3 regions of the Marinomonas sp. 63XJN7_7_ISO-PGPR-S23-202 genome follow, and region 3 is predicted to be linked to each of the others. Evidence: predicted binding sites of a transcription regulator. Region 3 holds the regulator's gene; each other region holds the start of a gene.
What was found. The regulator sigma-54, encoded in region 3, starts transcription at its own class of promoters, with help from an activator protein. The targets are predictions, from matches to a motif close to TGGCACNNNNNTTGCTNT.
Positions count from the first base shown of each region.

Region 1: glnA (glutamate--ammonia ligase) is a predicted target of sigma-54. The motif match lies at 4,228-4,245, and genes of this name have one in related genera.
Region 2: AC0VYG_RS13915 (HAD-IIB family hydrolase) is a predicted target of sigma-54. The motif match lies at 4,640-4,657, and genes of this name have one in related genera.

Region 1 is NZ_CM149677.1:615,388-623,267, forward strand. Features, by position in the region: gene ntrC (nitrogen regulation protein NR(I)) at 1-1,433, opposite strand, end outside; gene glnL (nitrogen regulation protein NR(II)) at 1,430-2,515, opposite strand; gene glnA (glutamate--ammonia ligase) at 2,737-4,143, opposite strand; gene thiI (tRNA uracil 4-sulfurtransferase ThiI) at 4,478-5,929, shown strand; gene typA (translational GTPase TypA) at 6,331-7,880, shown strand, end outside.
Region 2 is NZ_CM149677.1:2,991,034-2,998,913, forward strand. Features, by position in the region: gene AC0VYG_RS13890 (DMT family transporter) at 1-263, shown strand, start outside; gene AC0VYG_RS13895 (helix-turn-helix domain-containing protein) at 275-994, shown strand; gene yddG (aromatic amino acid exporter YddG) at 1,123-2,019, shown strand; gene AC0VYG_RS13905 (pyridoxal-phosphate-dependent aminotransferase family protein) at 2,097-3,329, opposite strand; gene AC0VYG_RS13910 (DUF3010 family protein) at 3,687-4,112, shown strand; gene AC0VYG_RS13915 (HAD-IIB family hydrolase) at 4,814-5,650, shown strand; gene AC0VYG_RS13920 (glycosyltransferase family protein) at 5,728-6,957, shown strand; gene AC0VYG_RS13925 (alpha-amylase family glycosyl hydrolase) at 7,052-7,880, shown strand, end outside.
Region 3 is NZ_CM149677.1:2,890,386-2,898,265, forward strand. Features, by position in the region: gene mlaE (lipid asymmetry maintenance ABC transporter permease subunit MlaE) at 1-266, opposite strand, end outside; gene AC0VYG_RS13425 (ABC transporter ATP-binding protein) at 263-1,006, opposite strand; gene AC0VYG_RS13430 (calcium/sodium antiporter) at 1,233-2,195, shown strand; gene lptC (LPS export ABC transporter periplasmic protein LptC) at 2,195-2,761, shown strand; gene lptA (lipopolysaccharide transport periplasmic protein LptA) at 2,745-3,275, shown strand; gene lptB (LPS export ABC transporter ATP-binding protein) at 3,276-4,001, shown strand; gene AC0VYG_RS13450 (RNA polymerase factor sigma-54) at 4,089-5,588, shown strand; gene AC0VYG_RS13455 (PTS sugar transporter subunit IIA) at 5,606-6,058, shown strand; gene AC0VYG_RS13460 (HPr family phosphocarrier protein) at 6,085-6,354, shown strand; gene mgtE (magnesium transporter) at 6,363-7,715, shown strand; gene yjgA (ribosome biogenesis factor YjgA) at 7,722-7,880, shown strand, end outside.

The DNA.
Region 1 (7,880 bases), 2.3 Mb from region 3:
TAATCTTCTTGTTCTGAGTGATCAATGCCTAATTCTTTAATTTTCCGGGTCAGGGTATTGCGCCCCCAGCCTAGTAATAAAGAGGCATCACGACGACGGCCTGCAGTATGCGCTAGGGCCGTTTCGATCATAATACGTTCAAACTTTGGCACGATGTCATCTAAAATGCCTTTTTGGCCACTGGCTAAGGCACTGTCGACAAAGTTTTTCAGAGCGTCTTCCCAAGAGCCAAATGGCTGTTCACTTGGGACAGAGGTCAATAGTTCGGGAGGCAAGTCTTCTACCAGTACTTCTCTACCTGAGGCCATGACAATGATCCAGCGGCAGGTGTTTTCTAGTTGACGAACATTACCGGGCCACTCTAATCGAGTGAGATAGTTCTCTGTTTCTTTGGAGAGAAACTTCGGCTCAACAGACAGTTCTTCCGCTGCTCGACTTAAGAAGTGGCGAGCCAGTTTCGGTATGTCTTCACGACGCTCTGCTAATTTGGGTAAGTGAACACGAATAACATTAAGACGATGAAATAAATCCTCTCGGAATGAGCCTTTTGTGACCAACCCCTCAAGGTTTTGATGTGTCGCGGCAATAATGCGTACGTCTACTTTGACAGGTGTATGACCACCAACACGATAGAACTCGCCGTCTGCTAACACCCGCAATAAGCGAGTTTGCGTTTCCGCAGGCATGTCACCAATTTCATCTAAGAAAAGGGTGCCACCGTTGGCCTGCTCGAAGCGCCCGCGTCGTTGGGTATTGGCTCCGGTAAAGGCACCTTTTTCATGACCGAATAATTCCGACTCGATTAAGTCGTGGGGAATGGCGGCCATGTTCAGGGCAATAAAAGGATTCGCGGCACGTGGGCTATGACGATGTAGGGCTTGAGCGACCAATTCTTTACCCGTACCAGATTCCCCGTTAATCAAGACGGTGATATTGGAATTCGCTAGGCGACCAATGGCGCGAAACACTTCCTGCATAGCCGGTGCTTCACCGATGATTTCTTTATCGACTTGTGCTTCGATTTCAGCGACTTCTGCCTCATCTAAACTGGGCATCGATTTACGATGGTGCAAGATGGCGCGTTTAACGAGACTGACGGCTTCTTCTACATCGAAAGGCTTGGGAAGGTACTCAAAGGCACCACCTTGATAAGATGCCACCGCACTTTCTAAATCTGAATGCGCCGTCATGATAATGACGGGTAAGTAAGGGTGTTCTTTCTGCAATTTTTCCAACAGCTCTAATCCATCCATACCAGGCATTCGGATGTCACTGATGATGGCGCTGGGCTGCTCTTGGTTAAGCATTTTGACAAGATTATCGGCGGAGTCGAAAAGTTGACATTGGATGCCTTCTTGTTCAAGTGTCTTTTCTAAGACCCAACGTATGGATCTGTCATCGTCAACAATCCATACCGTCTCTTGTTGTGTCATGGGTTCTTCTCCTTATCTTGAGATGATGTTTCGATAGGTATCAAAACATTAAATTCTGTTCTTTGTGGCTGGCTGTTGCATTCGATAATGCCGTCATGTTGATGAATGACCGATTGGGAAATAGAAAGCCCGAGTCCCGTCCCGTCGGCTCGCCCGCTCACCATGGGGTAAAAAAGTGTTTTCATGATGTGTTCAGGAATACCTGGGCCATTATCAATAATGCTCACTTTACAGACGAGGCGATAACGGTTGGCTCCAATGGTAAATTGGCGAAGAGCACGGGTGACTATCTTAATCTCCTTATGCTGATTGTCTTCTTGCTCTAAAAGAACTTGCATGGCGTTACGAGAGACATTGAGCATGGCTTGAATCAGTTGGGATTCATCGCCGATGATATCGGGAATGCTTGGGTCATAGTCACGAACCAGCTCAATCTGGCCATCGGATTCCACCAAGATGAGTTGTTTAATTCGCTCTAGTACTCGGTGAATATTCAATGGTGCTTTTTGGGGGAGCTGGCGTGGTCCGAGCAAACGATCCACTAAATCCCTAAGTCGGTCAGATTCTTCAATAATGACTTGTGTATAGTCTTTAAGTGCTTCGTCGGTAAAGGCTCGACTAATTAATTGTGCTGCACCACGAATGCCGCCGAGTGGATTTTTTATCTCATGGGCCAAACCACGAACCAACTCCTTGCTTGATTGATGATTTGCAATCAACTCATCTTCTTGGGAGATGCGCTTCATGCGATCACGGGGATAAAACTCAATCAGCAAGCTGTCTGTGGTGTTCATGGTGCCAGTAATAGGTGTCACTGTATAATCACAGAATAGTTTTTTTCCGTTAGCACGTTCGACTTCGGCATCCCGTTTGGTGAAAGGGTGACCTGACTCGATGGCGGCATATAACGATGCAATGCTTTCTTCGTTTTCACGAAAAGCGATTCCGATATCTTGGCCGTAAATACGTCGACGACTAACCGCCAGTAGCATTTCGGCTGCGGGATTTAAATACTCAATACCTAGCTCGCGGTTAACTTGAATCACGGCGGTAGATAAGTGGTCTATTAATAAGCTATACACTTGGGTGCCTCTCTATTGAATCTTATTATGTGCAAAATACGAACCAACATTGGGCAAATGAATAAGGCCAATTTATACAGGGTTTGCTTGATGGAATTTCTTTAATTGCACCGTTTTGGTGCTAATTGAATTGCCCGGTTTATTTTAGCGCAGAAAAAAAGCCCCGATATAAGGCGGGGCTTTTTATTAAAAACTGACTAAGTTTCTATTGGCTAAAACGCTTATACGCTGTAGTAAAGTTCGAACTCAACAGGGTGCGTTGTCATTGATACGCGAAGTGCTTCTTCTGTCTTAAGGTCGATGTATGCATCGATCATATCGTCAGAGAATACGCCACCTTGAGTTAGGAACTCGCGATCTTCATCTAGGCACTTAAGTGCTTCTTCTAGACTGCCAGCCACTTGTGGGATAGCCAATGCTTCTTCAGCAGGAAGATCATACAAGTCTTTGTCTGCAGCATCGCCAGGGTGAATTTTGTTTTTCACACCGTCAAGGCCTGCCATCAACATAGCTGCGAAGGCTAGGTATGGGTTAGCGGTTGGATCAGGGAAACGTGCTTCAATACGTTTGCCTTTAGGGCTTGCAACGTAAGGAATACGAATAGAAGCTGAACGGTTGCGAGCTGAGTAAGCAAGCATAACAGGTGCTTCAAAGCCAGGAACAAGGCGCTTGTAAGAGTTAGTAGACGCGTTGGTAAACGCATTCAATGCTTTAGCGTGCTTGATGATACCGCCAATGTAGTAAAGAGCGGTTTCAGATAGACCTGCATATTGGTCACCAGCGAATTGGTTAACACCATCTTTCCAGAAAGATTGGTGAACGTGCATACCAGAACCGTTATCGCCAACGATTGGTTTAGGCATGAATGTCGCTGTTTTGCCGTATGCATGGGCAACGTTATGTACGCAGTACTTAAGAATTTGTACTTCGTCTGCTTTTTTAACCATGGTGTTGAATTTTACACCTATTTCGTTTTGACCTGCTGTCGCCACTTCGTGGTGATGAACTTCAATGGCTAAGCCCATAGACTCCATTGCGCCACACATTGCTGCACGTAGGTCATGATGGGAGTCAACAGGTGGAACGGGGAAGTAGCCGCCTTTTACACTTGGACGGTGGCCCATGTTGCCGCCTTCAAATTTTTTGTTAGATGCCCAAGCGGCTTCTTCTGCATTGATTTCTACAGAACAGCCAGACATATCTGCTTTCCAGCGAACATCGTCAAATACAAAGAATTCTGGCTCAGGACCAAAGAAAGCGGTGTCGCCAAGGCCAGTAGATTTTAGAAATTCTTCGGCACGCAGTGCAACAGAACGAGGGTCACGATCATAACCTTGCATGGTTGAAGGTTCGATAATGTTACAGCGAACAATGACGGTTGCTTCTTCTGTGAAAGGGTCGATTAGAGCCGTATCATCTTGCGGCATCATGATCATGTCTGATTCATTGATGCCTTTCCAGCCAGCAATGGATGAACCATCAAACATTTGACCGTTTTCAAAAAACTCTTCGTCGATCGAGGATGCTGGAATAGACACATGCTGCTCTTTACCGCGGAAATCAGTAAAGCGAAGGTCAACCCACTTCGCGTCGTGCTCAGCAATCAAATCAAGGGTCTTGTTTGACATAGTTGTTCTCCAATTTAATTTAAATAATAAAGTATCCGACTTTGTGAAAAAGCGTGCTAGCCGTAAAGCACAATGTCCCAAGATAAAGCATAACTTATGCCAGAATGTTGGGCGTTATAAAAAAGCTTTTAAAAACATTGTCTTAAAAATATTCCCATAAAAAATGCACACTTCTGTGGCCAGCAAAAAGACAATACAACAAATAAATGAACCAATAAAGTGCGTAAAAATATCTTTTTGCTTTATTACGGTGCAAAAATGTCGGTTTTCGTTGTCGGCATCTTTTATTATACTGTGCGCCTTTTTTAACCATCTGGTATGCGTTGCAATTCCTATGAAATTTATTGTTAAGTTCTTCCCTGAAATCACTATTAAAAGTCGTCCAGTGAGAAAGGCGTTTGTTAAACAACTTCGTCATAATATGAGGTTGGTTCTGAAAAAGCATGATGCTGATGTCGTTGTGGCGGGTAATTGGGATTTCATCGAGGTGCTTTCTGAAAAGGATGAGCTGCGAGAGGATTTTACCACTGCCTTGTCTAATATAGCCGGTATCGCGCATTTTCAGTTTGTTCGTGAGTTTTCTTTCACTGATTTGGATGACATCGTTGAAGAAGCCATGGTGTCTTATGGTGAAATGTTAAAAGACGCTGTTTTTGCCGTTCGCGTTAAACGGGTTGGTCATCATGATTTTACTTCGGTAGAAGCTGAGCGTTACATCGGTGGTTGTTTAAAAGCCCGCAGTGGTGCTTTAGCGGTGCGTTTGAAAAACCCTGAAGTACTGGTGCCTATCGACATTCGTGATCAGCGTGTGTGGATAATTGAACAGCGTGTTGAGGGTTTGGGAGGGTACCCACTGGGCTCCCAAGATTCAGTGCTGTCTCTTATGTCTGGGGGATATGACTCCACTGTTAGCTCTTTTATGACAATGAGTCGAGGTTTAAAAACGCACTTTTGTTTTTTCAATTTAGGGGGAGATGCTCACGAAATCGGTGTGAAGCAAGTCTCCAACTTTATTTGGGAAAAGTACGGTTCAGGCCTGAATGTTAAATTTGTTACAGTCCCTTTTGAAGCGGTAGTGGGGGAAATACTGACTAAAGTGGATAATGCGGAGATGGGCGTGATTCTTAAGCGTATGATGCTTAGGGCGGCTTCTAAAGTTATGGAAGGCGTCGGGGCGAAGGCACTGGTAACCGGTGAGAGCGTCGCGCAAGTCTCTAGCCAGACCTTGATAAACTTGAAAGTTATCGATCAGGTGACAGATGAATTAGTGCTTCGCCCGCTGATTACCACCAATAAGCAGGCTATTATCGATAAAGCTATTGAAATTGGCACCGCGCCCTTTGCGGCCAGCATGCCTGAATTCTGTGGTGTGATTTCCGTCAACCCGACCACCCGTGCTCGTATGCACCGTGTGGAACGGGAAGAAAGTAAGTTTGACTTTACCGTGTTGGACAAAGCCGTGGAAGAAGCTCAAGTTATGTCTATCCAGAATGTAATGGATGATGTGGCAAAACAGTACCAAGGTGAGGTTCCTGTCGTGCGTATGCCTGTTGGTGATGAAGTGATTGTGGATATTCGTCATCCGGATGAAGCGGCGAAGCGCCCTTTGAAAGTCAGCGGCCGTCCAGTTAAGGTGATTCCTTTCTTTGCGTTAGAGTCTAGCTGGCATGATTTGGACCAAGAAACAATGCACCTGTTGTATTGTGGTAAAGGCGTCATGAGTCGTATCCATGCTTCTTATTTGTTAGGCAAAGGTCGAACTAACGTAGGGATTTATTTGCCTTAACTCCCTCTTAATATGAGATTAGCCCAGAAATGGGCTGTCTAATATTTATATCAATGCAAAGCCTTCATATATGTCCTGTTGATTTTATGAATGGCAGTGGTTGAATAAACAGTCATTACACTGACATAAAATTGATGCAATATGGTCACAATAGATTTGAGATAGAGTCGCTTTTTATTTCAAATGGATTGTGTCTAAGGCACAAGTATTTTATTGCGCACAGATTGGCCTTGATTAATTATTGTGACTTTTTTTGTCTCTTTAATGGGATATTGATCAATATAAGGGTACAATTGCGCGAATTTTACCCCGCACCAAGATCCGACGCGCTTGAATAGCATAATAGCCCAAGCCAAGCGGCGGTGTATCTTCTTGCTTACGCTTAATGCAGAGAACTATAAATGTCTAATGATATCAAAAAGTTACGTAACGTAGCTATTATCGCCCACGTTGACCATGGTAAAACGACTTTGGTTGACCAACTTCTAAGTCAATCTGGTACGCTCGATCGTAAAGACCTTGGTTCAGAACGAATTATGGACTCCAACGACCAAGAGAAAGAACGCGGTATTACCATTTTGGCGAAAAATACGTCAATTATGTGGAACGATTATCGTATCAATATTGTGGATACACCAGGGCACGCCGACTTCGGTGGTGAAGTAGAGCGTGTATTGTCCATGGTAGACTCTGTGTTGTTGTTGGTTGATGCGGTTGATGGCCCTATGCCACAGACTCGTTTCGTAACCTCTAAGGCGTTTGAGCGTGGTCTTCGCCCTATCGTTGTTATCAACAAAATTGACCGTCCTGGTGCGCGTCCTGATTGGGTTATGGATCAGGTGTTTGATTTGTTCGATAGCCTTGGCGCTTCAGAAGAACAACTTGATTTCCCTGTGATCTATGCGTCTGCTATCAATGGTATTTCTGGTGATGATCCAGAGAACATGGCGGAAGACATGACGCCGCTTTACCAAATGATCGTCGATAGTGTGCCTGTGCCTGATGTTGATCCAGAAGGCATGTTCCAAATGCAAGTGTCTGCATTGGATTACGATGCTTATGTTGGTGTTATCGGTGTTGGCCGTATTACTCGCGGTAGTTTGTCGCCTAATCAGCAAGTGGTTGTTAAATCAGCGGATGGCAAAGAGCGTAGAGGTAAGGTTCTAAACGTTAAGGGTTACCATGGTCTTGCGCGCGTAGACACAGACAAAGCATCTGCTGGTGATATCGTGTGTATTACAGGTATCGATGGTCTAAGTATTTCTGACACTCTCTGTAATCCAGAGTGTGTTGAAGCGCTTCCTGCACTAACTGTTGATGAGCCAACGGTTAGCATGACTTTCATGGTGAACGATTCGCCGTTTGCTGGTAAAGAAGGTAAGTTTGTTACCTCTCGAAACATTAAAGACCGTCTTGATCAAGAGCTGATTCACAACGTGGCATTGCGTGTTCGTCAAGGCGATACACCTGATAAGTTTATCGTGTCTGGTCGTGGTGAGCTGCACTTATCTGTATTGATCGAGAACATGCGTCGTGAAGGTTTTGAGCTGGGTGTGTCTCGTCCCGAAGTTGTTCAAAAAGAAGTGGATGGTAAAATCCAAGAACCTTACGAACAAGTGGTCATTGACGTAGAAGAGCAGCATCAAGGTGCGGTGATGGAAGAGCTTGGCTTGCGTAAAGCTGAGTTAACAAACATGGAGCCCGATGGTAAAGGTCGTGTTCGTCTTGAGTTCATGACACCTTCTCGTGGTTTGATTGGTTTCCGTGGCTTATTCCTAACGCTCACGTCTGGTTCTGGTATTATGACGAGTGTTTTCGATCATTACGGTCCTGTGAAGGATGGTGATGTTCGTGGCCGTCAAAATGGTGTATTGATCAGCATGCTGACTGGCAAAACAGCGGCTTATGCACTGTTTAACTTGCAAAGCCGTGGTCGTATGTTCTTGGGCCA
Region 2 (7,880 bases), 100 kb from region 3:
TTTCTCAAGATACATGGATCGCTATTTTAGGCTTGGGGTTTGGACCAATAGGTGTGGCCTTTTTATGTTGGGATATTGGCACAAAACGAGGGGACCTTTCTCTGTTAAGTGTTTTATCTTATACGGCCCCAGCCCTGTCTATTTTATGGACTGCGTTATTTGGCAAACAAGCGATTGGGAACGAACAAATAATAGCGGTCATCGTCGTTGTCATTGGCGTGCTAATCTCCTTCTACCGACCTAAAAAAGGCAGCCGAAAGTAAGGTGACGAATCATGCGAGATTCCATTGAAATTATGGCTTATCATGGCACAGCCCAGCCTCACGAGCACCACCACACTCAAATTGTCCTGCCCCTTGAGGGCGCTCTTTATCTTGAAGTAGAGAAAACGCAGCGTTTGGTGACAGCAGGGCAAGCGTGTTTGATTTCTAACCAGCATGCTCACCATCATTTTGCGGAACAAAGAAATCGTTGCTTGGTAATCAATAACCTAGCCTGTTGGAACAAAACACTAGAGAGCAACCAACCTTTTGTCCAATTATCCGAACAGGCTATCGCCTATTTACCTTTTTTATCCAAGTTGTCCGAAACAGGCTCCAACCCACTGGCATTAGAAAAAGCCTTAAGTCTCATCGAATATTTATTACCCATTCCTAAGGAACGCATCCAACAAAGTGATCAACGTGTTCTCAAAGCAAAACACCAACTAGACAAGCATTTTGATCAACCCAATTTAATTCAAGAACTTGCCGACGAGGTTCATCTTAGTCAAAGCCAGCTCACCATATTATTCAAACGCTATATAGGCATGACGCCAAAACAATATTTGTTGACTCAGCGTCTTAATAAAGCCAAGCAACTATTAATTGAGTCTAATAAAAGTCTTGATGACATCGCTCATCTAACGGGTATGCAAGACGCCAGTGCTTTGATCAAACTTTTCAGTAAGCATTTAAGGAAGACTCCTGGACAGTACCGAGCTCAGTCACACTAATTTCGAGTCATTCAAGTCGCGTCTTTTTAACAAGTGATAGGCGGATTTTTACCAACGATCATTTGTCATGCCCTAGCTACACTCCTCCTTTTACTCCCTATGTCACAATAAAATGAGGAAAAGGAATCATGTCATTGACCAGCACGAGAGGCACCATCATTGGCAGCATCGCCATTCTACTGTGGAGCAGTTTGGCGTTATTTACCACACAGGCAAGCGCTGTCCCGCCATTACTCTTGTTAGCCCTAACCTTTAGTGTTGCCAGTGTGCTGTTTGCCATTGTCTATCTGATAAAGGGACAGCTCGTTTCTTCTTGGCAGCAAACACCCACTCGTGCAAAATTGATGGGAGGAATCTGCTTTTTCTTATATCACTTCTGCTATTTTTATGCGTTTCAGCATGCCCCTCCAATAGAAGCGGGCTTGATTGCCTACCTTTGGCCCCTGCTTATTGTCTTAATGGCGGGGATGAGTAGCACAAACAAACTTCTTTGGACTCATCTACTGGGTGCAGTCGTCGCTTTTATCGCCACAGGCATGATGCTTCATTCTCGTGCCACGGGTTCCGACAATGAAATACAAACCACACCTCTTGGCTATGGAGCGGCGTTTGCCTGCGCATTTATTTGGTCAGGCTATTCTGTCGCCAACCGCCGTTTTAGCAAGGTGCCTTCCAGTGCTGTGCTTTGGTATTGCTTGATGACGGCTCTTCTCGCAGGCATCGCTCACTTACTATTGGAACCTTTACACTGGCATTTTGCTACGAACACTTGGGTGGCTGTTATCGGCTTAGGACTCGGCCCCGTTGGTATTGCCTTTTTCTGTTGGGATATGGGGGTTAAACGCGGCAATCTATCACTATTGGGGGTCTTGTCTTATACCGCTCCAGCACTGTCGACGGCATGGCTTGGCCTGTTTGGCCACCAAACACCAACAGACACTCAAGTGGTTGCTTGTGTGATGATCACAGCTAGCGCTCTTTTTGCAAGCCTAATGCCCACGAAACGCAACACATCACTCGTATAAAAGCCATAACAAAAACCCCCATCTCCAAATGGGAAGTGGGGGTCGTAGCGGAAAAGACTAAGTCTAATTCGCCGTTTTTAAGCCACTTGAGATAACGTTCGAGGAATACGCTGTAAACAAGCTTCCATTTCTGCCATACCATTAGGCTGGTCGACCTTAACACCTAAATCTCTCATGGTGCTGCCCAAGGCATGTAAGGTTCGAAATAGGTTATGCTCACGGCACTGCTCACCCATTTGACCAATACGTACAATCGGCTGCCCAAAGGAACCAGCAATTTCCACTCGGTACACCTCAGAAATATGGCGGCATATTTGCCCTGCGGTTAAGTCTTCAGGTAACTGAATGCCCACTACCGAGTTCAAGCGGGACGACTCAGGAATAAACAAATTCAACCCTAAACCTTCTATACCCGCCTGCAATGCTGTTGAACATCGCAAATGTCTTGCAAAACGTTGCTCCAAAGATTCATCGCAAACCAGTTTCAGAGCCTCATGCAGGGCCATGATACCCGACACAGGAGCGGTATAATGGTAGCCATCATTGTGCCAAAAGTTTTCCGCAAGCTGCGCATCAAAACACCATTGCACAACCGGCTTTTTGCGATTTTTGACCGTTTTCCATGACTCATCAGAAAAGACTAACAAAGAGACCCCAGGAATAGACGACAAGCCTTTTTGACCACCAGTAATCACCGCGTCAACTTGCCACTCATCCATTTTTAACGGCATGGTACTCAACGTACAAACCGCATCAACAACCACTAAACAGCCATAGGACTTAGCGATCTTAGCAATGTCTTCTAAAGCATGATTGAAAACCGTATTGGAGGTTTCCCCCTGAACTAGAGTCAACACTTTCGGCCGCACTGTCTCAATGGCTTTACGCACACGTTCAGGATCTGCCGCTTCCAATACTGGAACATGCAACTCGTGAACATCCGCGCCAATGCGTGTTGCCATCTCTGCCATACGATGACTAAAAAAGCCATTGTTAATACACAGAATCGGTTCCCCTGGCTCCATTAAGTTAGACACAGCCATTTCCATCGCCGCCGACGCCGGTCCCGCCACACCCAATACCCATTTAGATTCCGTCTGAAATACGTAGCGTGCCATGCTTTTTACTTGATTGATGACTTGCGCCATCACACTGCCAAGGTGGTTGATTACCACCGAGTTCGCTCGGGCAACACATTCAGGAATAGGAACTGGGCCTGCGCCCATCATTAAAAGAGGTTCAGCAGGAAGGATTTCATCTAGCGATTTCACCTGGGGACGAGAAATCCCCTTGGGCGATGAAGCAGTCATGTTAAGTAGCCTTATGGTTCGTTAAAGAATAGGAGACCACCTCACAAAAATAGGAAGAACTTTGTGAGAATATGTCCCAGGAATCGAAAATAAGAAGACACGATCGAATCGCAGTTTTTTGACATTTATCAGGATAAAATATCGTGTAATCCATATTTTCAAAATAATATTCCAAAATAGTAGCGTATTCTTCTGTAAAATAAGAGTCATAAAACTCAAAAGAGTACGATCTACCACCACGAATCTGTTTTGCATTACATATGACGTGTGTTGAATTCGCAAAGCAGTGTTTTTTACTCTGCTAGCACTCCTCGAAGTGTGCCATAATGCGCAAAATTCCCTTATACAGGATCCAATATGATTACTTGTGGTATCGAGATCAAAGGCAGCGAAGCCATTCTTTGCTTACTTTCTAAGCAAGACGGTCTTTTTCAGATCGCCGACTGTCGCCAAGTGCGTCACACATTGAACCACCCAAATGACTGTGAAAGCGTTCGCAAATTTCAGCAGATACTGAAAAAGCTGTTTGAAGATTACAAAGTAACTCGCGCAGTGATAAAAGAGCGCCCAACAAAAGGGAAATTTGCAGGCGGAGCCATCGGATTTAAAATTGAAGCAGCCATTCAACTAATTGATACCGTTCAGGTGGATTTGTTTAGTGGTGCAACGGTGAAAGAGGTGCTAAAAAACCACCCAATGCCCATACCATTCAAGGCGACGGGGTTACGCGCCTTTCAAGAAGGAGCGTTCACGGTAGGCTACATAGCTCTTTGTGAAGAATAAGTCATAAAACTCACACACTATGGTGTTTCGTTTCCGGTCAAAAAAACACGGTTAATCACCAAGAAAGAAAAGTCTGTCTTTTCTTTCTTTTATCTACTTGCTATTTCTACTCTAAACCGACCATTGCCTCATTTTTCCTAAATGTAGTGACCTAATAAAACCGCACCAAAATAATGCAATATTACAGAACGCCTTACTTTTCCATGCACCTTTTTAGTGAGAGGTGATCAAAGTCTCTATTAAATCCCTTCTCAAAAGCCAACCATAGAGGCAGAGGTAACAAGAATTTACTTGCCCAAAAATATAGCGGAGCAATAGAAGTACACAAGCAGCATTCACACAAGAAAGCATGAAAGCAGAGTCCTCCTTCAACCGTTGTCAGATAGGGGTTAACAGTATTCTACCTATGCGAATAAAAGGAAAAAATATGTGTTTTAGGAAGGTTGTCATTAATTTGTTCATAAAAGCCGCTAAGCTAAAAAACGAATAGAAACAGTCATTAGGGAAGGTAGAACACTTTCAAATACTGGCATTGGATTTGCTATAAACAATAAACCTTTACCATTTTTTGAACACCGTTCCTTAATTTGGTAACAAGCAACAAGGAGACTGAACTTTCCCAGCTGTTGCATGACGAAGGAGGATATAGATCGACTTTTCGGTGGAAAGTACATTTCACCCGACCAAGATCTTAAAAAAATATGACACAACTACTCGTATTCACAGACTTAGATGGCACCTTATTGGACCATCATACATACAGTTTTCAACCCGCTCTTTCTACATTCCAAGCGCTTCAAACTTTCACTATCCCGTGTATTTTAAACACTAGCAAAACGTTTGCAGAACTGAGCGAGTTACGCCAATCACTGCGCCACAAAGACCCGTTTATCATCGAAAATGGTGCGGCTGTCTATATTCCAAAAGAGTTAGGACTTATAAGTAATGAGGACCAGAACAAACATGCCTTAGAAGACCACGGCCATTATTGGCTGAAAGCATTTGGCCCACATAGACAAACTCTGATAGACATCACTACCCCCTTAAGCAGCCGCTTTCAATTTAAACGCTTTAGCGATATGACATGGCAAGATGTGGCTGAGCTAACAGGTTTAACGGAAGAAAGTGCCAAGCTGGCGATGCAGCGCGAGTTTACAGAGCCTATGGTGTGGAAAGATTCAGCTAATGCCCTGAACCTTTTTAGAGACACGCTAAAAGACACAGACATTCAAGTGCAAAAAGGCGGACGCTTTACTCACCTTATGGGGAAATCCTGCGACAAAGCACGCGCGATGTTATGGCTTAGTGAACGGTATGCTGCCTTTTACCAAAGCACTGTGACCAATATGGCCCTTGGGGATGGGGAAAACGATATTGGCATGTTAAGCAAAGCCGATATTCCCGTTGTGGTGCGATCACCTGTTCATGCACCACCAGAAATACCAGGACGTTACGATGCATGGCTAACAGACGCCTATGGACCAGAAGGATGGGCACAAGCCGTCAACAAAGCGCTTGCTTCACGAGGCATTGTATAACAAGAAAAACACGTATTATTTAGACGATTCGCGACCCACAATCGTCAAAACGATTTCACATTCTAGGAGACACAATAATGGGCGACTTTTACCAGAACGGCATTATCACTACGCTTCATAACTTAGCCAACCGTCCGCTTGAAGACATGGAGAGAGAGCTGTGCGAATTTGCTAAAACTCGACCAATGTCGCTTATTCTGCCTTGCTTATATTCCGAATTGGCTACTGACGCCATGCCAAACATCATTGAACACCTCAAACAAGTTCCGTATCTTGATGAAATCGTTATCGGTTTAGACAGAGCAACAGAAGCGGAGTATCGCCACGCTCTAGAATTTTTCAGTGTTCTGCCACAAAAGCACAAAGTCCTCTGGAACGATGGCCCTCGCCTTCGTGCCATCGATAGCGTCTTAAAAGGGGAGCAGCTTTCACCTACTGACCCAGGAAAAGGTCGAAATGTATGGTTCTGTATGGGTTATAATCTAGCAGCGGGTAAAGCTGAATCCGTAGCAATGCACGATTGCGATATTGTCACCTATGATCGCGAGTTACTTGCTCGCTTGATATACCCTGTCGCAAACCCCAATTTCAATTATGAGTTCTGTAAAGGCTTTTATTCGCGTACCGCAAACGGCAAGATGAATGGCCGTGTCAGCCGTCTACTGGTCACACCCTTGCTTTATTCTCTAAAGAAAGTCTTTGGAAACTTAGAATACTTAGATTATCTAGACAGCTATCGCTACCCTCTTGCTGGGGAGTTCTCATTTCGTCGTGATGTGATGACAGATTTGCGCATTCCAAGCGACTGGGGCTTAGAAATTGGTGTTCTCAGCGAGATGAAACGTAACTACTCAAACAACCGTTTATGTCAGGTTGACATCGCTGATGTTTATGATCATAAACATCAAGACCTATCAGCCGATAACGACGACGGTGGATTATCGAAAATGTCCATTGATATAACAAAAGCTATTTTCCGCAAACTGGCAACCAATGGTATTATTTTTAATCAAGAAACCTTCCGTACCATCAAAGCGACATACTATCGAGCGGCATTGGACTTTATTGAAACCTATCGCAATGATGCAGAAATTAACGGCTTAAAATTAGATGTACACCAAGAAGAACAAGCCGTTGAGCTGTTCGCCAGCAATGTCATGAAGGCAGGAAATATGTACCTTGATAACCCTATGGAAGCTCCCTTTATTCCAAGCTGGAACCGTGTTGTGAGTGCATTTCCCGGCGTTATGAAACAACTGGCGCTTGCCGTTGAACAAGACATGCAGGAATTTGGTCCGGACAAATAATCCAGTGTCCGTTTCCTCTGGTTAAGTTGATAAGACAGATGCAGGTTACAACCTCATCTCCACTATTTTCAGATATTTTTACAGGTAGACAGCTATGGAAAATACAGTGCCATCACAATTAGAGCAACGACTCATCGGTCACCTTCAGGTTCTATACCCTAATCGTGACGCCACCGAACTTGCCCGTAACTGTCTGACTACCTTTAATTTAGATCCGAAAACAGAATCCCCTCGTCCCCACAGAAGTTTATGGGATCAGTCTGACATTATGTTGATTACCTATGCGGACACCCTAAGATCTGAGGATGAGGCGCCATTAGAAACCTTGCAAAAGTTTGTCAAAACCAAACTCATCAACAGCATTTCAGCCATTCATCTATTGCCCTTTTTTCCTTATAGCTCGGACGATGGTTTTAGCGTCATGGATTACACAAGCGTTAATCCAGCATCAGGGCGCTGGCACCATATTTCGGAAATATCGAAAGACTTTAAGGTCATGGGCGATTTAGTCATTAATCACTGTTCTAGCCGTAGTATGTGGTTTGAAAACTATAAGGCGGGCGTCGATCCAGGGGCAAAATATTTTTATGAAGCAGACCCTAATGCCGATCTAAGCGCCGTTGTTAGGCCACGAACATCCCCTCTACTACGTGAAGTGCAAACCAAAAACGGCACCAAATATGTTTGGTGTACGTTTAGTCACGATCAAATAGATTTAAATTTCGAGAACCCAGACGTTTTATTAGAATTTCTACGCATTATTCGTCTGTACTTGGAAAAAGGGATCCGCTGGTTTCGTCTTGATGCCGTCGCCTTCCTTTGGAAGATCCCAGGCTCACCAAGCATCAGCTTGCCGCAAACCCATGAGATGATTCGTCTGTTACGCCTTGTCATCGAGCACTATGCGCCCGAATCCGTCATCA
Region 3 (7,880 bases):
TGACCAACAGACCCTGATGAGCCAAATTTTGCCAAAATACTATAACCTTGTAGGGATAATACCATTCCGATAAAAGTACCGGATACAATGATAATAACCAGAGACAGCACGCCCACTGAATACAACTGGCGAATCAAAAGATTAATAGATTCCCCTAATCGAACAGGTAAACGCACAAGACTTTGAACAATAAATATTCCCGCTCTTCCAACTGCCTCCAGCCAATCTAAAAAACCAGCGCCCAAAGAAATCAAACTATTTATCATCTTTGACTCCTCTGTTCATCAGCAACACTTTCCGGATAATGAAATGGAACAGGACCATCAGGCTCCCCATTTAAGAACTGTTTTACTTGCGCATCATCAGAGGCACGAATATCGCTGGGTGTCCCTTGAGCAATGACATAACCACCAGACAAAATACAGACATGATCTGCAATGGATAAGGACTCTTCTACGTCATGGGACACCACGATTGAAGTAATACCAGACCCATCATTTAATTGACGAATCAGCTCGACTAGAACCCCTTTAGAAATGGGATCTTGACCCGTAAATGGTTCATCAAACATAACCAACTCAGGGTCCAATGCGATCGCCCTAGCAAGAGCGACACGTCTAGCCATCCCCCCTGACAATTCAGAAGGGAATAACTTTGCCGCACCTCGCAACCCCACGCTGTGCAATTTCTCGAGCACAATACCTTCGATTTTACTCGCATCAAAATTGGTATGTTCTTGCAGAGGAAAAGCGACATTTTCAAAAACAGACATATCACTGAATAAGGCACCACTTTGAAAAAGCATACCCATTTTCTCTCTGACTTTATATAAATCTGAACGAGACAAAGAATGAATATCCTGCCCATCAACAAAAACATGACCACTGTCTGGATAAAGCTGCGCAGCGATTAGCTTTAAGAGAGTCGTTTTTCCGGTTCCACTTGGCCCCATCACAGCGGTGATTTTTCCACGAGGAATATCCAGCGACACATCTTCATATATCACCCTCTCCCCTCTTGAAAAGCGAAGATTCTGTACTTTTATATACCTATCCAGCACGGACTCACCTATCCTTTCCCAATATAATAGTTGCTGATACTAACACTCGCCCTTATAAAATAGAATCGCGCAATAAACGGAATCGAAATTGTTTCAAAGATCAAGTCTTGAATTTACACAGCAAACCTCATTAAATGGGACATCTTTTTGATTCGAGAGTAAATAAGAGGTTATGCTGCTGTTTTCCGCTGCTCTAATTGCAGGCTTAGTCTTGCTGGTTATTAGTTCTGATAAATTCATTGAACATGCGGCACTCGTTGCCGAAAAACTAGAAGTGAGCCCCATTGTTATTGGAGTAATCTTGGTGGGACTGGGCACCTCTGCGCCCGAAATGGTTGTGTCGGCGATTGCATCATTTGATAATGCGCCAGGCATTGCTATCGGTAACGTATTAGGTTCTAACATTGCCAATATCGCGCTGGTTTTCGGCGCCACTCTGTTGTTCTCCGCCGTCCCGGTTACGAAAGATTTGATGCGTAAGGAGGTCCCCCTTGTTTTAACCATCACCCTGGTTACTGGCTGGTTACTTCATGATGGTACCTTAAGTTTTTCAGACGGTATCGTATTAGTTTTCATGTTTATTATCATGATGATCGTCATGCTAAAAGGCAGCAAAAACCTTGAAGAGCAACTTTCCAGTGAGCTCCCCGAGGATGATGGCAGCCCTGTCGGCAAATCCCTATGCATTTCACTTGTCAGTCTAGTGGTTCTGATAGGCAGCTCGAAACTGCTTGTTTGGGGAGCCATCGGTATTGCTTCCGCTCTTGGTGTCAGCGACATGGTGATTGGTTTAACTATCGTGGCCGTCGGCACCAGCCTACCTGAGCTAGCTGCATCAATCAGTAGTGTACGTAAAGGCCATCATGATATCGCCATTGGCAACATCTTAGGTTCAAATATGTTCAACTTGGCGACAGTGTTACCACTGCCCGCGTTAATCGCACCAGGCGTGATTGATCAAACCACATCGGGACGAGATTTCTATTGGGTTCTAGGTTTAACGGTTGCCTTGTCCTTACTCATCTATGGATTTGCCAAAACCAAAAACCAAAGCATTCCTCGCTGGATAGCCATTCCCTTACTCGTTTCGTACGCTGTCTATATTTTCTTCGTTAGCACAGGGGATTCTGTCTAATGATCAAAGCAAGCCACAAAAAACTACTACTGGGGGCTGGCGGCATTGCGATCGTTACTCTTTTTTTCTGGGCTGGCTCATCTGATAATAAAAATTTGCTTCAAACCGACAATCTGAGTAGCACCCCCGATTACTTCATTACAAAAATACACGCCACAGAATTTGACCAAGATGGCAAACTGATAGAAACCTTAACCGCAGATAGAGCTCTACATTACAACAAAGGTGCAAGGACACTTCTCGAAAACCCAAAGGTAAAAAGAGTTGAAAAAACGGGGAACTGGGAAGCACAAGGAAAAAAAGGGATAATTGAAGATGGCAGTAGTGATATTCTACTAACTGATGATGCATCAGCCGTAAAACATTACGTAGACTCACCAGACATCACACTAACAGCGGACAATATTCGTTATTTAGATAAACAGCAGTCACTTACGAGTACAGGAAATGCAAAAATATACTCAACACAAGGCGAAACATCTGCCGATGTCATTGTCACTTATATCAACACAGAAGAAGTTAAAATGACAGGATCTGTAAGAGGACAGTATGAAGCAACACATTAAGGTATGTACTTTCTTAGCCGGCTTATTCGTAAGCCAATGGGTACTAGCGCTTCCAGATGATACAAGCAAACCATTAAATATACAGTCCAATCAAGCCCATTTTGATCAAAAAACAGGCGAAGCCGTCTATACAGGTGACGTATTTGTAAAACAAGGTTCGATTGAAATTCAAGCCCAGTATCTGAAAGTCATCACCAATCCTAAGACGCGTAAATTCACCGAACTCATTGCAACGGGCCACCCTGCCAAATTTAGCCAACAAATCGATTGGCAAGGTAATATGATGATTAGTCGTGGTAATAAAGTCATCTATAAAACCGCTCAGTCCAAAGTGGAAATTTTTGGGGACGGCTACTTAAACAGAATGGATGACAAAATCACCGCCGACCATATTGTCTACTACATCAAAAATGGCACCTTCAGCGCCGAGAAAGAAGGATCAGGCCGAGTTTCCATGACGCTACAGCCACAAACCGAAAAAAAACAAGCATCACCACAGAAAAAAGAGAAGTAAATGGCCGTTTTAGAAGCAAAAAATCTCGCAAAAAGTTATAAAAAACGCCAAGTGGTTAAAGATGTTTCCCTCTCTGTCGAATCAGGCCAGGCGGTTGGCTTACTCGGACCGAATGGCGCGGGTAAAACAACCTGTTTTTATATGATCGTTGGCATGGTCACCAATGACGCCGGCGGCATCTTTATCGATGGCCAGGACATCACCAAATATGCCATGCATACCCGTGCTCAAAAAGGCATAGGCTATCTCCCGCAAGAAGCGTCTATTTTTAGAAAAATGTCGGTAGAAGACAACATTTACGCCATTCTTGAAACACGAAAAGAGCTTAATAGAGCCCAAAGAAAAGAGCGATTAGAAAGCTTATTAAAAGAATTTCATGTTACTCACATTCGCTCTAACTTGGGTATGGCGCTGTCTGGGGGGGAGCGTCGCCGAGTTGAAATCGCCCGGGCACTCGCGATGAACCCCAAGTTCATATTACTTGACGAGCCATTCGCTGGTGTGGATCCTATTTCAGTGGGCGATATAAAGCTCATTATCAGGCATTTACAAGAAAGTGGTATTGGTGTGTTAATTACCGACCACAACGTCAGAGAAACTCTCGACATCTGTGATAAAGCCTACATTGTTGGTAATGGACACATCATCGCATCAGGGGATGCCGATACCGTTATCAACAACGAACAAGTGAAAAAAGTCTACTTAGGTGACGACTTCCGCTTATAACCTCTTATTTTTGCAACTCAAAGGGAGTAACATGCATAACTTGTTCCATCTTTCTTACTTTCAACTTAACGATAAAAGAGTTGCTCTATGAAGCAGTCTTTACAATTAAAGCTTGGTCAACAACTGACCATGACGCCACAGTTGCAGCAAGCCATTCGTTTACTGCAGCTTTCAACGTTGGATCTTAAACAGGAGATCCATGAATTTTTAGAGTCTAATCCGCTACTGGAAATTGATGATGAGGAATACACTTCTAGTGATGCCCCATCAGCATTGAAAGAACGCGATAGTGATAGCGACAACACACACGCGTCTGAAAAAAAGGTTGAGTCAAACAGCAGCGAAGAAGCAAAGGTCGAATCAGAATGGACCGATAGTATTCCAGAAGAGCTATCCATTGACAGCGATTGGGACGATACCTACCAAAATTCAGCAGCGTCTGTCAGCCACTCCAACAGCTATGAAAATGATGGGGATTTTGAAAGTCGTAACGCACCAGAAGAAAGCATTCAAGACCATTTAATTTGGCAGCTCAACCTCACCCACATGTCAGATAGGGATATTGAGATTGCTTACGCCATCATTGAGTGTGTTCAGTCCGATGGGTATTTAAGCATTTCCCCAGATGAAATTTGGGAGTCATTGACCTCTGAACTTGAAGACCTTGAGCTTGATGAGGTCATTGCGGTTCAACACCGCTTACAACGTTTTGATCCCGTTGGTGTATGCTCTATTGATCTGCGTGATTGCTTGTTAGTTCAATTAGAACTGTTCCGCGAGCACCCTTTGTATAAGAGCACCTATAATTTAGTAGACAACTATCTCCCTCTGCTTGGTAATCGAGATTTCACTCAATTAAGCCGAAAAACAAAACTAAAGGAAGAATCGCTCAAAGAAGTGATTGAACTGATCCAGCAACTTAATCCTCGACCAGGGTCCATCATTGACACGGACGATACCGATTATGTTATCCCCGATGTGTCTGTACGAAAACGCAATAACGTCTGGCAAGTTGAACTGAATAATGACGCTCTGCCACCGGTTAAGATAAACGAAACCTACTCCGCCATGGCAGCAACAGCTTCCACATCAGAAGATGTCACGTACATCAAAAACTCCTTGCAAGAAGCAAAATGGTTCATGAAAAGCTTGCAAAGCCGCAATGAAACTTTACTAAAAGTCACTAGTTGCATTGTGAATCGACAGATCGACTTCTTCGAACTCGGTGAAGAAGCTATGAAACCTATGGTGCTTCATGATGTCGCAGAAGAGGTCGGCATGCATGAGTCTACTATTTCTCGAGTAACCACACAGAAATACATGCATACTCCTAAAGGCATTTTTGAGCTGAAATATTTTTTCTCCAGTCATGTCAATACCGCTTCTGGAGGGGAATGTTCTTCGACCGCTATTCGAGCTATGATTAAGAAGCTCGTTAGCGAAGAACCAGCCAAAAAACCGCTTAGTGACAACAAACTAGCCAGTATTTTAGCGGAACAAGGTATTCAGGTTGCTAGGCGAACTGTAGCAAAATATCGTGAGGCGATGAATATTCCGCCTTCCAATGAACGCAAACGACTCATCTAATACGGATACATTTCTTTATGCCTTTGAAATCTATATTAAAAGCTGAACTCGTTATCGCCAAACAAGATATTATCAGCAAGAAACGCGTACTAGAAAGTATTGCTGAAGTTGCATCAAACCGGTTACATTGCGACAACGAAGCAGTTTATGATGCATTACTAGGACGTGAAAAACTTGGCAGTACTGGCATAGGCAATGGCATTGCCATCCCCCATTGCCGTTTGGAGAGTGCCAACCACACAGCTCTAGTTGTCATGTCATTGCAATCCGCCATTAATTTCGACTCCGTGGACAAGAAAAATGTGGATTTAATTTTTGCTTTGATTGTGCCGCCAAGCGAATGCGACAACCATTTATCGACCCTATCAGAAATTGCCGAGCTGGCGCAATCTACCGAAAAACTCAATAAATTAAGAGCGGCCGAGACCAATCAAGCCCTTCTTACTGAGTTAGAATCATTATTGAATTAGATTTAATCTTAATTAAGGAAAAAGGTATGTTGGAAGAGTCTGTCACCATTATCAACAAACTTGGCCTTCATGCACGAGCCGCAGGAAAACTAGTCGAAACCACTTCTCGCTTTTCTTGCGATGTTACCATCGAGAAAGACGGGCGTAATGTCGATGGTAAAAGCATTATGGCAATGATGATGCTAGCTGCTGGCAAGGGCACGGACATCACCATTAAAACCAATGGTGAAGATGAAGAAGATGCCATCAAGGCCATTATTGCATTAATCAATGATCGCTTTGGGGAAGATGAATAAGGACAACAATGCCAGATAAAAATACACTCGCCCACCTACAAACGGTCACAGAGTCTTTAGAGTCTGGCGCCACATTACAAACGCGCTATTTATTAAATGGCGCTTTACCCGCACAAGATGTTGCTAGCCTTTTAGAATCCTCTCCCCCTAAAGAACGTAAGCAGCTTTGGGAACTCATTGAAGACAAAAACCAAGGCGAGGTTCTTCAATACCTAAACGAAGACATACGCCTACAGTTTCTAGAGAATATGAGCACCCAGCGGGTGGTTGCCGTATCTGAACACTTTGAAAGCGATGATTTAGCCGACTTACTGCAACACCTGCCAGACAAGGTGGTAAGTGAAGTCCTCTTATCCATGCCTCCTCAGGACAGACTAAGAGTTGAGGCCTTATTAAGCTACTCGGAAGACTCCGCCGGTGGCTTAATGAACACAGACACCATTACCATTCGCCCTAACGTCACCTTGGACAGAGTATTTCGTTACCTTCGACAATATAAACAAATTCCTGACATGACAGATAGCCTGTTAGTTGTCAGCCGCTCAAACCGACTTTTGGGAACGCTTCCCTTAGCCAAACTCCTAGTCTGTGATACAAAAACCACTGTACGAGACATTATGGAGACAGACCACACCGCCATCCACTCAGACACATCCGTAAGCGAAGTCGCCCAAGTGTTTGAAAAAATGGATTTGGTCTCCGCCCCCGTTATTGATCGCAGTACGGGAAAGCTACTTGGGCGTATTACCATTGATGACGTGGTCGATGTTATTCGGGATGAAGCCGAACACTCCATGCTCAGTATGGCCGGTTTGGAAGACGACGAAGACACTTTCTCGCCAATCATGAAAACCACTCGCCGTCGTGCTGTTTGGTTAGGAATCAACTTAATCACCGCCTTTATTGCCTCGTACGTCATCGGTCTTTTTCAACACACTCTCAACCAAGTTGTTGCGCTGGCCGTTTTAATGCCCATTGTTGCCAGCATGGGAGGCATCGCCGGCTCTCAAGTTCTTACTTTGGTCATACGCGGGATCGCCTTGGATCAGATTGGCTCTGCCAATATGCGTTGGTTACTAAACAGGGAACTGATTGTTGGTTTACTCAATGGTCTTCTTTGGTCAACCGTTATTGCCATACTGACAGCAGTTTGGTTTGACAACCTCAAGATTGCCTATATCATTGCGGGGGCGACCATCATCAACCTTTTGATTGCCGCTCTTACTGGAACTCTTTTACCAATTTTCTTAAAAAAACTTGGTATCGACCCCGCCTTAGCGGCCAGTGTTATTTTGACTACCGTGACCGATGTAGTCGGCTTTTTAGCCTTCCTTGGTCTCGCCACCATTTTTTTAGTATAGGTTCCCATGACTGACTTTGATCAATTTAATGAAGACGACATCCCTAAGAGTAAAACGCAGATCAAACGCGAAATGGAAGCCCTGCAAGAAGTCGGTAAGAAACTGTTAGCACTGAGCAAAAATCAGCAAAAAAAAGTTGTGATGTCAGAAACACTCAGAGATGCC